One region of the Shewanella amazonensis SB2B genome, then DNA from elsewhere that is predicted to be linked to it. Evidence: predicted binding sites of a transcription regulator. Region 1 holds the regulator's gene; each other region holds the start of a gene.

The links. The regulator NrdR, encoded in region 1, represses ribonucleotide reductase genes. The targets are predictions, from matches to a motif close to AAACACNANATNTNGTGTTT.
Region 2: the regulator NrdR is predicted to act here: its motif matches at 2,006-2,025, upstream of nrdA (class 1a ribonucleoside-diphosphate reductase subunit alpha).
Region 3: the regulator NrdR is predicted to act here: its motif matches at 1,666-1,685, upstream of nrdD (anaerobic ribonucleoside-triphosphate reductase).

Annotation. Positions count from the first base shown of each region.
Region 1 is NC_008700.1:1,228,701-1,231,981, reverse strand. Features, by position in the region: gene ribD (bifunctional diaminohydroxyphosphoribosylaminopyrimidine deaminase/5-amino-6-(5-phosphoribosylamino)uracil reductase RibD) at 3-1,139, opposite strand; gene nrdR (transcriptional regulator NrdR) at 1,161-1,610, opposite strand; gene glyA (serine hydroxymethyltransferase) at 1,714-2,967, opposite strand; gene ettA (energy-dependent translational throttle protein EttA) at 3,211-3,281, shown strand, end outside.
Region 2 is NC_008700.1:2,114,205-2,117,485, forward strand. Features, by position in the region: gene nrdA (class 1a ribonucleoside-diphosphate reductase subunit alpha) at 1-1,868, opposite strand, end outside; gene SAMA_RS09015 (HAD family hydrolase) at 2,284-2,925, opposite strand; gene ubiG (bifunctional 2-polyprenyl-6-hydroxyphenol methylase/3-demethylubiquinol 3-O-methyltransferase UbiG) at 2,936-3,281, opposite strand, start outside.
Region 3 is NC_008700.1:1,562,040-1,565,320, forward strand. Features, by position in the region: gene SAMA_RS19680 (hypothetical protein) at 232-405, shown strand; gene rssA (patatin-like phospholipase RssA) at 500-1,435, shown strand; gene nrdD (anaerobic ribonucleoside-triphosphate reductase) at 1,709-3,281, shown strand, end outside.

The sequences.
Region 1 (3,281 bases):
ACTCAGGCCACAGTGAAGGTAAAGCGCCAATCCTGGCCCACTTTACGCTCATCAATAAGCTTAAGACCCGGCACCTCGGCCATGGTCTGATAGTCGGGCAGTTGCAGCATATCGCGGCCATGGCTGCCAAGGAGTTTTGGCGCCTGATACAGCACCAGCTCATCACAAAGTCCCGCGGCGATAAAGGCGCCGGCGAGGGTTCCGCCGGCTTCAACCAGCACCCGGTTGCAGTTTTCACCGAGGTGGCTAAGCAGTGCGGCAAGGTCGATACGGCCATGGGAACCGGGCAGGATCAAACAGGTAACAAAGTCCGGCAGCGAGTGCAAAAATTTCTCATCATATGGCTCTGCAGACACCAGCAGTATCGGGCCAGTGATACCAAAGAGTTTGGCATCAGTGCTCATACGCCGCTGACTGTCTAGCACAACCCGAATGGGTTGGATAAGCTCGGGCTCCGTCAGGCTTGCTCCCAGACTGCCAAGTTCACCGTGGCGAACATTGAGGCTGGGGTCATCCAACAGCACAGTATCGATACCGGTAATCAGGGCGCAGGATTTGGCCCGAAGCCTTTGCACGTCGCGGCGCGCCTCGGGACCTGTTATCCACTTGGACTCACCACTGGACAGTGCGGTTTTTCCGTCGAGACTCGCCCCTACTTTGACGGTCACAAACGGGCGTTTACGCTCCATCCGCGACAAAAAGCCCGGGTTCAGTGCGCGCGCCTCGGCTTCCATCAGGCCGTGAGCCACTTCGATGCCAGCATCCTGAAGCAGCTTAATCCCCCTGCCCGCCACCTGGGGGTTGGGGTCGGTCATGGCCACCACGACACGCTTTAAGCCATTGTCAATCAGCGCCTTGGCGCAGGGCGGTGTGCGTCCATAGTGACTGCAGGGCTCAAGAGTGACATAGGCAGTGGCGCCCCGGGCCTTGTCTGCGGCAGCCTTGAGGGCATGCACTTCGGCATGGGGGCCGCCTGCGCGGATATGCCATCCTTCGCCAACGATGTCACCGGCGTCATTAACTATCACACAGCCCACATTGGGATTGGGTCGGGTGGTGTACTGGCCACGCTTGGCCAGCATGATGGCGCGGGCCATCATGGCGCGGTCAAGAGCGGAAAAAACGCTGTTATTACTCATGGATACAGTCCGCCGCAGTGCTTACTTCTGAAGCCTGGCAATGGCCTCTCCAAACTCAGAAACATCTTCAAAGGCGCGGTATACGGAGGCAAAGCGGATATAAGCGACCTTATCCAGCTCAATCAGGCTGTCCATCATCAGGTTGCCAACCATCTCTGAGGGCACTTCGCGCTCGCCGGTGGCACGCAAAGTTGACTTAATCTTGTTCATCGCCTGGTCAATCTGATCGATGGACACGGGGCGTTTTTCCACGGCTTTGAGCATACCGCTGCGCAGCTTTTCTTCATCGAATGGCTGACGGGTGCCATCACGCTTGATGACCCTCGGCATCACCAGTTCGGCACCTTCAAAGGTAGTAAAGCGCTCGTGGCATTCAGTGCACTCCCGCCGACGCCTTACCTGATGCCCTTCTCCCACCAGACGGGAGTCGATCACCTTGGTGTCGGTTGCGTTGCAAAATGGACAGTGCATGGGGCCTCCTGGCGTGCTGAATGAAGGACAAATTGAACCGCAATACAAATAAAAATGGCCGCTATCGCAGCGGCCATGAGTGTATCCTATTCAGGTTAAAAGGTTAACCGTAAACAGGGAAACGAGCGCACAGTTCCAGTACCTGGCCTTTCACGCGGGCAATCACGCTCTCGTCTTTGGCGTTGTCCAGTACATCACAGATCCAGTGAGTCAGCTCGCGGGCCTCGGCTTCTTTGAAACCACGACGGGTGATCGCTGGAGTACCGATACGGATACCGGAGGTGATGAACGGAGAACGTGGGTCGTTTGGTACTGAGTTCTTATTCACAGTGATGTTGGCAGCGCCCAGAGCGGCGTCGGCTTCTTTACCGGTCAGGTCGCGGCCAATCAGGTCAACCAGCATCAGGTGGTTGTCGGTGCCGCCGGAGACGATTTTGTAACCGCGCTCGAGGAATACTTCCACCATGGCTTTGGCGTTGGTCACAACCTGCTGCTGGTACACCTTGAACTCAGGCTCCAGCGCTTCTTTGAAGGCTACCGCTTTACCTGCGATAACGTGCATCAATGGGCCACCCTGACCACCTGGGAATACCGCTGAGTTCAGCTTCTTGTACAGGTCTTCATCGTTGGCAGCAGACAGAATGATACCGCCGCGGGGGCCGGCCAGGGTCTTGTGAGTGGTAGAAGTGACTACGTGAGCGTGTGGAACCGGGTTTGGATATACACCGGCCGCCACGAGACCAGCTACGTGAGCCATGTCCACAAACAGGTAAGCACCAATTTTGTCTGCGATTTCACGCATGCGGGCCCAGTCAACGATGCCGGAATAGGCGGAGAAACCGCCAATCATCATCTTTGGCTTGTGCTCAACGGCCAGACGTTCCATTTCGTCGTAGTCAATCTTGCCGGTTTCATCGATACCGTAAGGAATGATGTTGTACAGCTTGCCAGAGAAGTTTACCGGTGAGCCGTGGGTCAGGTGACCACCGTGGGCCAGGTTCATACCCAATACAGTGTCGCCTGGCTGCAGCAGGGTCATGTACACGGCGCTGTTGGCCTGAGAGCCGGAGTGTGGCTGTACGTTGGCGAAAGTGGCACCGAAGAGTTCTTTGGCGCGCTCGATGGCCAGGGTTTCCACGATGTCGACGTACTCACAACCACCATAGTAACGCTTACCAGGATAACCTTCGGCGTACTTGTTGGTCAGCTGTGAACCCTGAGCCTGCATCACGCGGGGAGAAGTGTAGTTCTCGGAGGCAATCAGCTCGATATGCTCTTCCTGGCGAAGGGTTTCGTCTTCAATCGCCTTGAACAGCTCGGGATCATAGTCGGCAATATTCATGGTCTTCTTCAGCATTGGTCACTCCAGCTGGCAAATCTTATAGGTAGGGTTGCGCGGTATTCTACTCTGCAATCGATCACAATCCCAGCCGCAATATGATGAAAATCCCTCTCTGTACCGATGACTGTGTTTCATCATCAAAACAACCTGTCTGGTGAATGGGATTTCACATCGCCATCTGGAGAATAGTGCCCCGACTTGGTAAACTTCGGCCAATTTTCAGCGCTTAATTCTATTTGTAAATCGCAGAGAGACGACATGGCTCAGTTTGTTTACAGCATGCTGCGGGTTGGCAAAATCGTGCCGCCCAAGAAGCAAATCCTTAAAGA
Region 2 (3,281 bases), 890 kb from region 1:
TCTGACGGCATCAGTGCTGACAGGGTAGAGTTACGCAGGCCGTAGTGCTTGATATCGGCACGCAGTCCTTCCCAATCCAGATGCAGCGGCTCATCGCAAATCTTGTCCAGATCGCGCTTATAGGTGTCGATTGGCAGAATACCCTGAGAGTAAGTCGTCTCATGGAACGCCGGACAGGCGCCTTTTTCCTTTGCCAGATTCATCGAGGCTTTCAGCAGGTTGAACTGAATAGCTTCGAATGTCTTGTGGGTCAGGTTGTTGGCACTGCCATCTGAATATTTTTTGCCGTTTTTAGCCAGGTAGTTGGCAAAGTTAATCACACCAATACCCAGGGTACGACGGTTCATGGAGCCAAGCTTGGCTGCCTTGATGGGGTAGTCCTGATAGTCCAGCAGGCTATCGAGAGCACGTACCGCGAGGTCTGACAAACCTTCGAGTTCTTCAAGGTTCTCGATGGCACCCAAATTCAGTGCTGACAGAGTACAGAGTGCGATTTCACCATTGGTATCGTCCACGCTGTCCAGTGGTTTGGTTGGCAGTGCAATTTCCAGACACAGGTTTGACTGGCGGATAGGGGCAACGCTTGAGTCAAATGGGCTGTGGGTGTTGCAGTGATCCACGTTCTGCACATAGATACGACCGGTTGAGGCACGTTCCTGCATCATCAATGAGAACAGTTCAACGGCCTTAAGCGACTTTTTACGGATGCTCGGTTCTTGCTCGTACTTGGTGTACAGGCGCTCGAATTCATCCTGATTTTCAAAGAAGGCATCGTACAGGCCGGGCACGTCTGACGGGCTGAACAGGGTGATGTTCTCACCCTTGATCAGGCGCTGATACATGAGTTTGTTCAGCTGTACGCCATAGTCCAGATGCCGGATACGGTTGTCTTCAACGCCGCGGTTATTCTTCAGCACCAGCAGCGACTCTACTTCCAGGTGCCAAATTGGATAGAACAGCGTTGCCGCGCCGCCACGCACACCGCCCTGAGAGCAGGACTTCACCGCAGTCTGGAAATACTTATAGAAAGGCAGACAGCCAGTATGGAACGCTTCACCGCCACGGATTGGGCTGCCCAGGGCGCGGATACGGCCTGCATTCACGCCGATACCGGCGCGCTGACTCACGTACTTCACGATGGAAGAGGCAGTGGCGTTGATAGAATCCAGGCTGTCACCACACTCAATCAGTACGCAGGAGCTGAACTGGCGGGTAGGAGTACGTACACCGGACATGATGGGTGTAGGCAGCGAAATCTTGAAGGTAGATACTGCATCATAGAAGTCTTTTACATACTTCAGACGGGTCTCTTTTGGATAACCGGCAAACAAGCAGGCTGCAACCAGGATGTAGAGGAACTGGGCGCTCTCGTACACTTCGTGAGTGACACGGTTTTGAACCAGGTATTTGCCTTCCAGCTGCTTCACGGCGGCGTATGAGAAATTCATATCGCGCCAGTGGTCTATGTAGCTGTCTAAAACGTCCAGTTCTTCTTTGGTGTAGTCTTCGAGGATGTGGCGGTCATACTTGCCCATCTCGACCAGCTTGACCACGTGATCATACAGCTTAGGCGGCTCGAACTGGCCAAAGGCCTTCTTGCGAAGATGGAATACAGCCAAACGGGCGGCCAGGAACTGATAATCTGGAGACTCGGGAGAGATCAGATCCGCAGCAGCTTTAATAATGGTTTCGTGGATGGCTTCGGTAGGGATGCCTTCAAAAAACTGCAGGTGCGAACGCAGTTCTACTTCAGAAACGGAAACATTTTTTAAGCCCTTGGCGGCCCAGGTAACCACGCGATGGATTTTGTCGAGATCGATCTGCTCGCGTTCGCCACTGCGTTTTGTGACTGTCATGTTGCTATTCATTGAAGATAGGCCTTTATAGATTGGTATTGCCCTACATATCCATGTAAACAATCGTGCCATGCGCCCCGAACCAGCGCTTTGTACTGGCACAACAAGCGTTTCGGGGTGGACACCTCTAGTGTGTCTGATTGCTACCAATACACAAGATATGGTGCTTATTGAAAGTTAAGATACAAGATAGTGAGGTAAGAGGGCATTTGCAAGTAAGAATTCGATGAAGAACTTGTGGATATCTTGAGGAAAAAAACTAACGTTAGTGTCGACTAACTTCCTAGCTCAATTTCCGTGTGCCATGTCGTTAATATGACACTTTTTTGACCCTGTCAGTGAAACGAATCGATCGCTTATCTTGCAAGCGATCGATTCATGATCCCTTGACAGTCTCACTGCCAGCGTCCTCGGCGTCAAACCCGCCTTAAAGGTGAGCAATCAAATCCTGAGGTCGCTTCAAATGTATATCGATTGGCCAATCATGGGCTTCATCGAGTGATGAAAGATAACCCCAGGAAGCCAGCACTGAAACCATGCCGGCATTACGGGCCGCTTCCATGTCACGTTTTGCATCCCCAAGATATAAGAGGTGTTCAGTATGCCGGCCAAGATGTGACGCGCCAAGTAACATGGGAGCTGCATCGGGTTTCCCACGGGTGACCGTATCGCCACTGATAAGCGTGGAGCACTGATGTGCCAGACCGAGTCTGTCCAATAGCGGTCTTGCATAGCGGGCTGCTTTATTGGTGACTATGCCCCAGGGGATGTGCCTGCTCTCTAAATGTTCAAGTAACAGATTTATACCGGGAAAGAGCTTCGCTTCGGTGCCATTCACCTTGCCGTAGTGCGCTAAAAGCGCCTGCTGGATCTGTATGGCCACATCCTCATCAAGATCTGGCTTAGCGGCTTTTACCAAGGCAAGGCTGCCATGGGAAGCAACGGGGCGCATACTGTCCAGATCCGCCCTTGAGAAGCCAAAATCCGCCAGAGCGAGGTTGAGTGCCGCCACTAAATCAGGAGCTGTATCTACCAGGGTACCATCCAGGTCAAACAACACTCCGCCCATGGATACAGGCTCACTCAAGGGGCTTTACCGTAGCAATCATGTAGTTAACTTCAACGCTGCTGGTATAGCGGAAGGTACCCGTGATGGGATTGTAAGTCACACCTGTGGCATCTTTACAGAGAAGCTCGGTTTGGTCGACCATAGCGATAAGCTCAGACGGGCGAATGAATTTGCCATGATCGTGGGTCCCGACAGGTAACATTTTCAGCAGGTATTCGGCGCCGAGAATGGTTTCCACATAAGAGCGCAGGTTACGGTTAATGGTGGAGAAGAACACGTATCCACCCGGTTTAACCATGTCGCAACAGGCGGCTATCACCGAGAGGGGATCCGGAACGTGTTCGAGCATTTCCATG
Region 3 (3,281 bases), 330 kb from region 1:
TGGTCTCCGGAAAAATTCAAGCCGGGAATTATAGCGCCATCGGCAGCTTGGCGCCATGACAAGTGTGCGTCCGCCCGCGTTACAGCGCGCTCCCTATCGAAGATGTGTGTCAATATCCGTGACAATCGTCAAAAAACCGTTACCGGCGCTTTATTCGCCGGAATATTTGCCTTATGTTTGAGCGATTGAAAAATCTCAATCAACAACCACCCTGCCGCCCCGGAGGCGCAAATGGATTTTTGGATTGCACTCGCCATAGTCATTTTCGGTTGGATGATCCCGGTTTTGCACATCGGATTATCTGACGTGGTGACTGCCCGCCAAAAAAGTTGGTGGATACTGGCTGTGACTGTGGGGTCCTGGTTTGGCTGGCTGGGTTACCTATTTAAGGCCCGGCAACAATAGATTGTTTCCTTTCTTCCCAAGCGCTGGCTCCTGCCGGCGCTTGTCGTTTATAGTCAGAGTCATTCTTGCCTTCATCTTTGCAAAGGAGTCGTAGATGAGCCAACCCCGTATTGGAATTGCCCTGGGCAGTGGTGCAGCTAAAGGCTGGGCCCACATTGGGGTGTTCAATGCCCTCGATGAGTTGGGAATAAAGCCCGAACGGGTCGCCGGGTGTTCCATTGGGGCTTTGGTGGGGGCTGCTTATGTCAACGGTCGCCTCGGCGACCTCGAAGCCTGGGTCAGAAGTTTTTCGAGCTGGGATGTTCTTGGGCTGATGGACTTAAGCTGGCGCCGTGGCGGCCTTATCCGGGGGGAAAAGGTGTTTGATGTAATGCAAAGTCGCATCGGCAGTATGGACATTGAGTCCATGTCCATGCCCTTTATTGCGGTGGCGACTGACTTGTACAGTGGTCAGGAGATCTGGTTTCGCCAGGGCGATTTACGCCATGCGGTCAGGGCATCCTGTTCCATGCCAGGCATACTGCCGCCGGTGCGACAAGGGCACAGATGGCTGGTAGACGGCGCCGTAGTTAATCCTGTACCTGTGTCGGCCTGTCGTGCCCTTGATGTGGATTTGGTGATTGCGGTGGATTTGGATGGACAGCGTCGCAGCCGTATTCAGGCTGTGCCGGTTGACCTTCGCAGTGAGGCCATCAGTCCTCAGGAAGAAACCCGGGCCCTTGCCGAGCAAGAGGGCGGCTTTATGGACCTCTTTGCCCGCGGCCGCGACTATATCGCCAGCCTGTCGGATAAATTTGCCCTCGGTACCCGGGATGACCCCGGCATGCTGGCGGTGATGAACCAGTCCATGGAGATAGTGCAGCAACGACATAAGAGGGCACGTCTGATGGGCGACCCGCCCGATGTGTGCTTGGTCCCCAAGGTCGCCGACATAGGCACCATGGAGTTTCACCGCGCAGCCGAGGCCATAGATGCGGGCTACAGCGCTGTGATGGCCCAGGCCCATTTGCTGGAAGCTGCCCTCGGTTAATCCCGTTATTTCAGCGTAAAAGCCGCCAGTCTCTCAATGAGTCTGGCGGCTTTTTTGTGCCTGCCTAATGGTGATTTTTCTTCCGGTCAAGGGGCTAAATCGTGAAAGGGTTACCTGCCACAGGTTTTCAAAAAGGGGAAATTTATCTTTTTCCCAAACATGATCCATATCAAGGTATCGGTCTGGTATTTATCGCCTAATACACTACATTTTGTATCTGGATAAAAAATAAGCTCAACATATAGTGATTGGGTAAACGGAGAGGACCTGTATATGCCAGTGGTTATCAAGCGGGATGGTTGCCGCGCTGCCTTTGATGAAACCCGGTTGCGGGATGCTGTTATTGCAGCCCAGGGCGCAGCCGGTGTCGAGGATAAAGACTATGCGGCCACGGTGGCGTCGGTGGTGGCAGCCGAGGTGGCCCAGCGCGACGAAGTTGCTATCCACGAGCTGCAGGATGCAGTGGAAAACTGCCTGATGTCCGGTCCCTATAAAGAGGTTGCCCGTCACTATATCGAATATCGCCACGACAGAGACGTATGCCGCGAAGCAACCAGTCGACTGAATCTGGAAATCCGTTCGCTGGTGGAGCAAACCAATGCGGCGTTGCTGCATGAAAACGCCAATAAAGACTCCAAGGTGATCCCGACCCAACGTGACTTGCTCGCCGGCATTGTCGCCCGTCACTATGCCAAGCGCCACATTTTGCCCAAGGCGGTGGTGGCAGCCCATGAGGCGGGGGAGATACATTATCACGATCTGGATTACTCACCCTTTTTCCCTATGTTCAACTGCATGCTGATTGACCTTGCTGGCATGTTGACCAAGGGCTTTAAAATGGGCAACGCCGAAATCGAAACGCCCAAGTCTATTTCCACCGCGACTGCTGTGACAGCGCAGATCATCGCCCAGGTGGCCAGCCACATCTATGGCGGTACCACCATCAATCGCATCGATGAAGTGTTGTCACCCTATGTGGCCAAGAGCTATGACAAACACTACCAAACGGCGCTGCACTGGGGCATTACCGATGCGGTGGCCTATGCCCGTGCCCTGACAGAAAAAGAGTGTCACGATGCTTTCCAGTCGCTGGAATACGAAGTGAACACCCTGCATACGGCTAACGGACAGACCCCATTTGTCACCTTTGGCTTTGGTCTTGGCACCAGTTGGGAGTCGCGGCTGATTCAGCAGTCCATTCTTAAGGTGCGGATGGCGGGACTGGGTAAAAACCGCAAAACAGCAGTATTCCCCAAACTGGTGTTTGCCATCCGCGATGGCATCAATCACAAGCAGGGTGACTGCAACTACGATATCAAGCGTCTGGCACTCAAGTGCGCCACCGAGCGCATGTATCCGGACATTCTCAACTACGAGCAAGTGGTGCGTGTCACCGGGTCATTCAAAACCCCCATGGGCTGTCGCAGCTTCCTTGGGGTGTATGAAAAAGACGGTGAGTTGGAGCACGAAGGCCGTAATAACCTGGGGGTGGTCAGTCTTAACCTGCCACGTATCGCCATTGAAGCCGGTGGCGATGAAAGTCGCTTCTACAGCTTGCTGGAGGAGCGTTTGCAGGTGGCACGACAGGCCCTCGATAGCCGCATTGAACGCCTGAAAGGGGTGAAGGCCCGGGTTGCGCCGATTCTGTACATGGAAGGAGCATGCGGCGTTCGACTGCGCCCGGACGATGATATTGAGCCCATATTCAAAAATGGTCGTGCGTCCATCTCCCTTGGCTACATAGGCCTGCATGAAACCGTAAACGCCCTTTATGGTACGCAGGAGCATGTGTACGACTCCGAGGAGCTTCGGCAAAAAGCCGTTGCCATCGTGGCGCGCCTCAAGC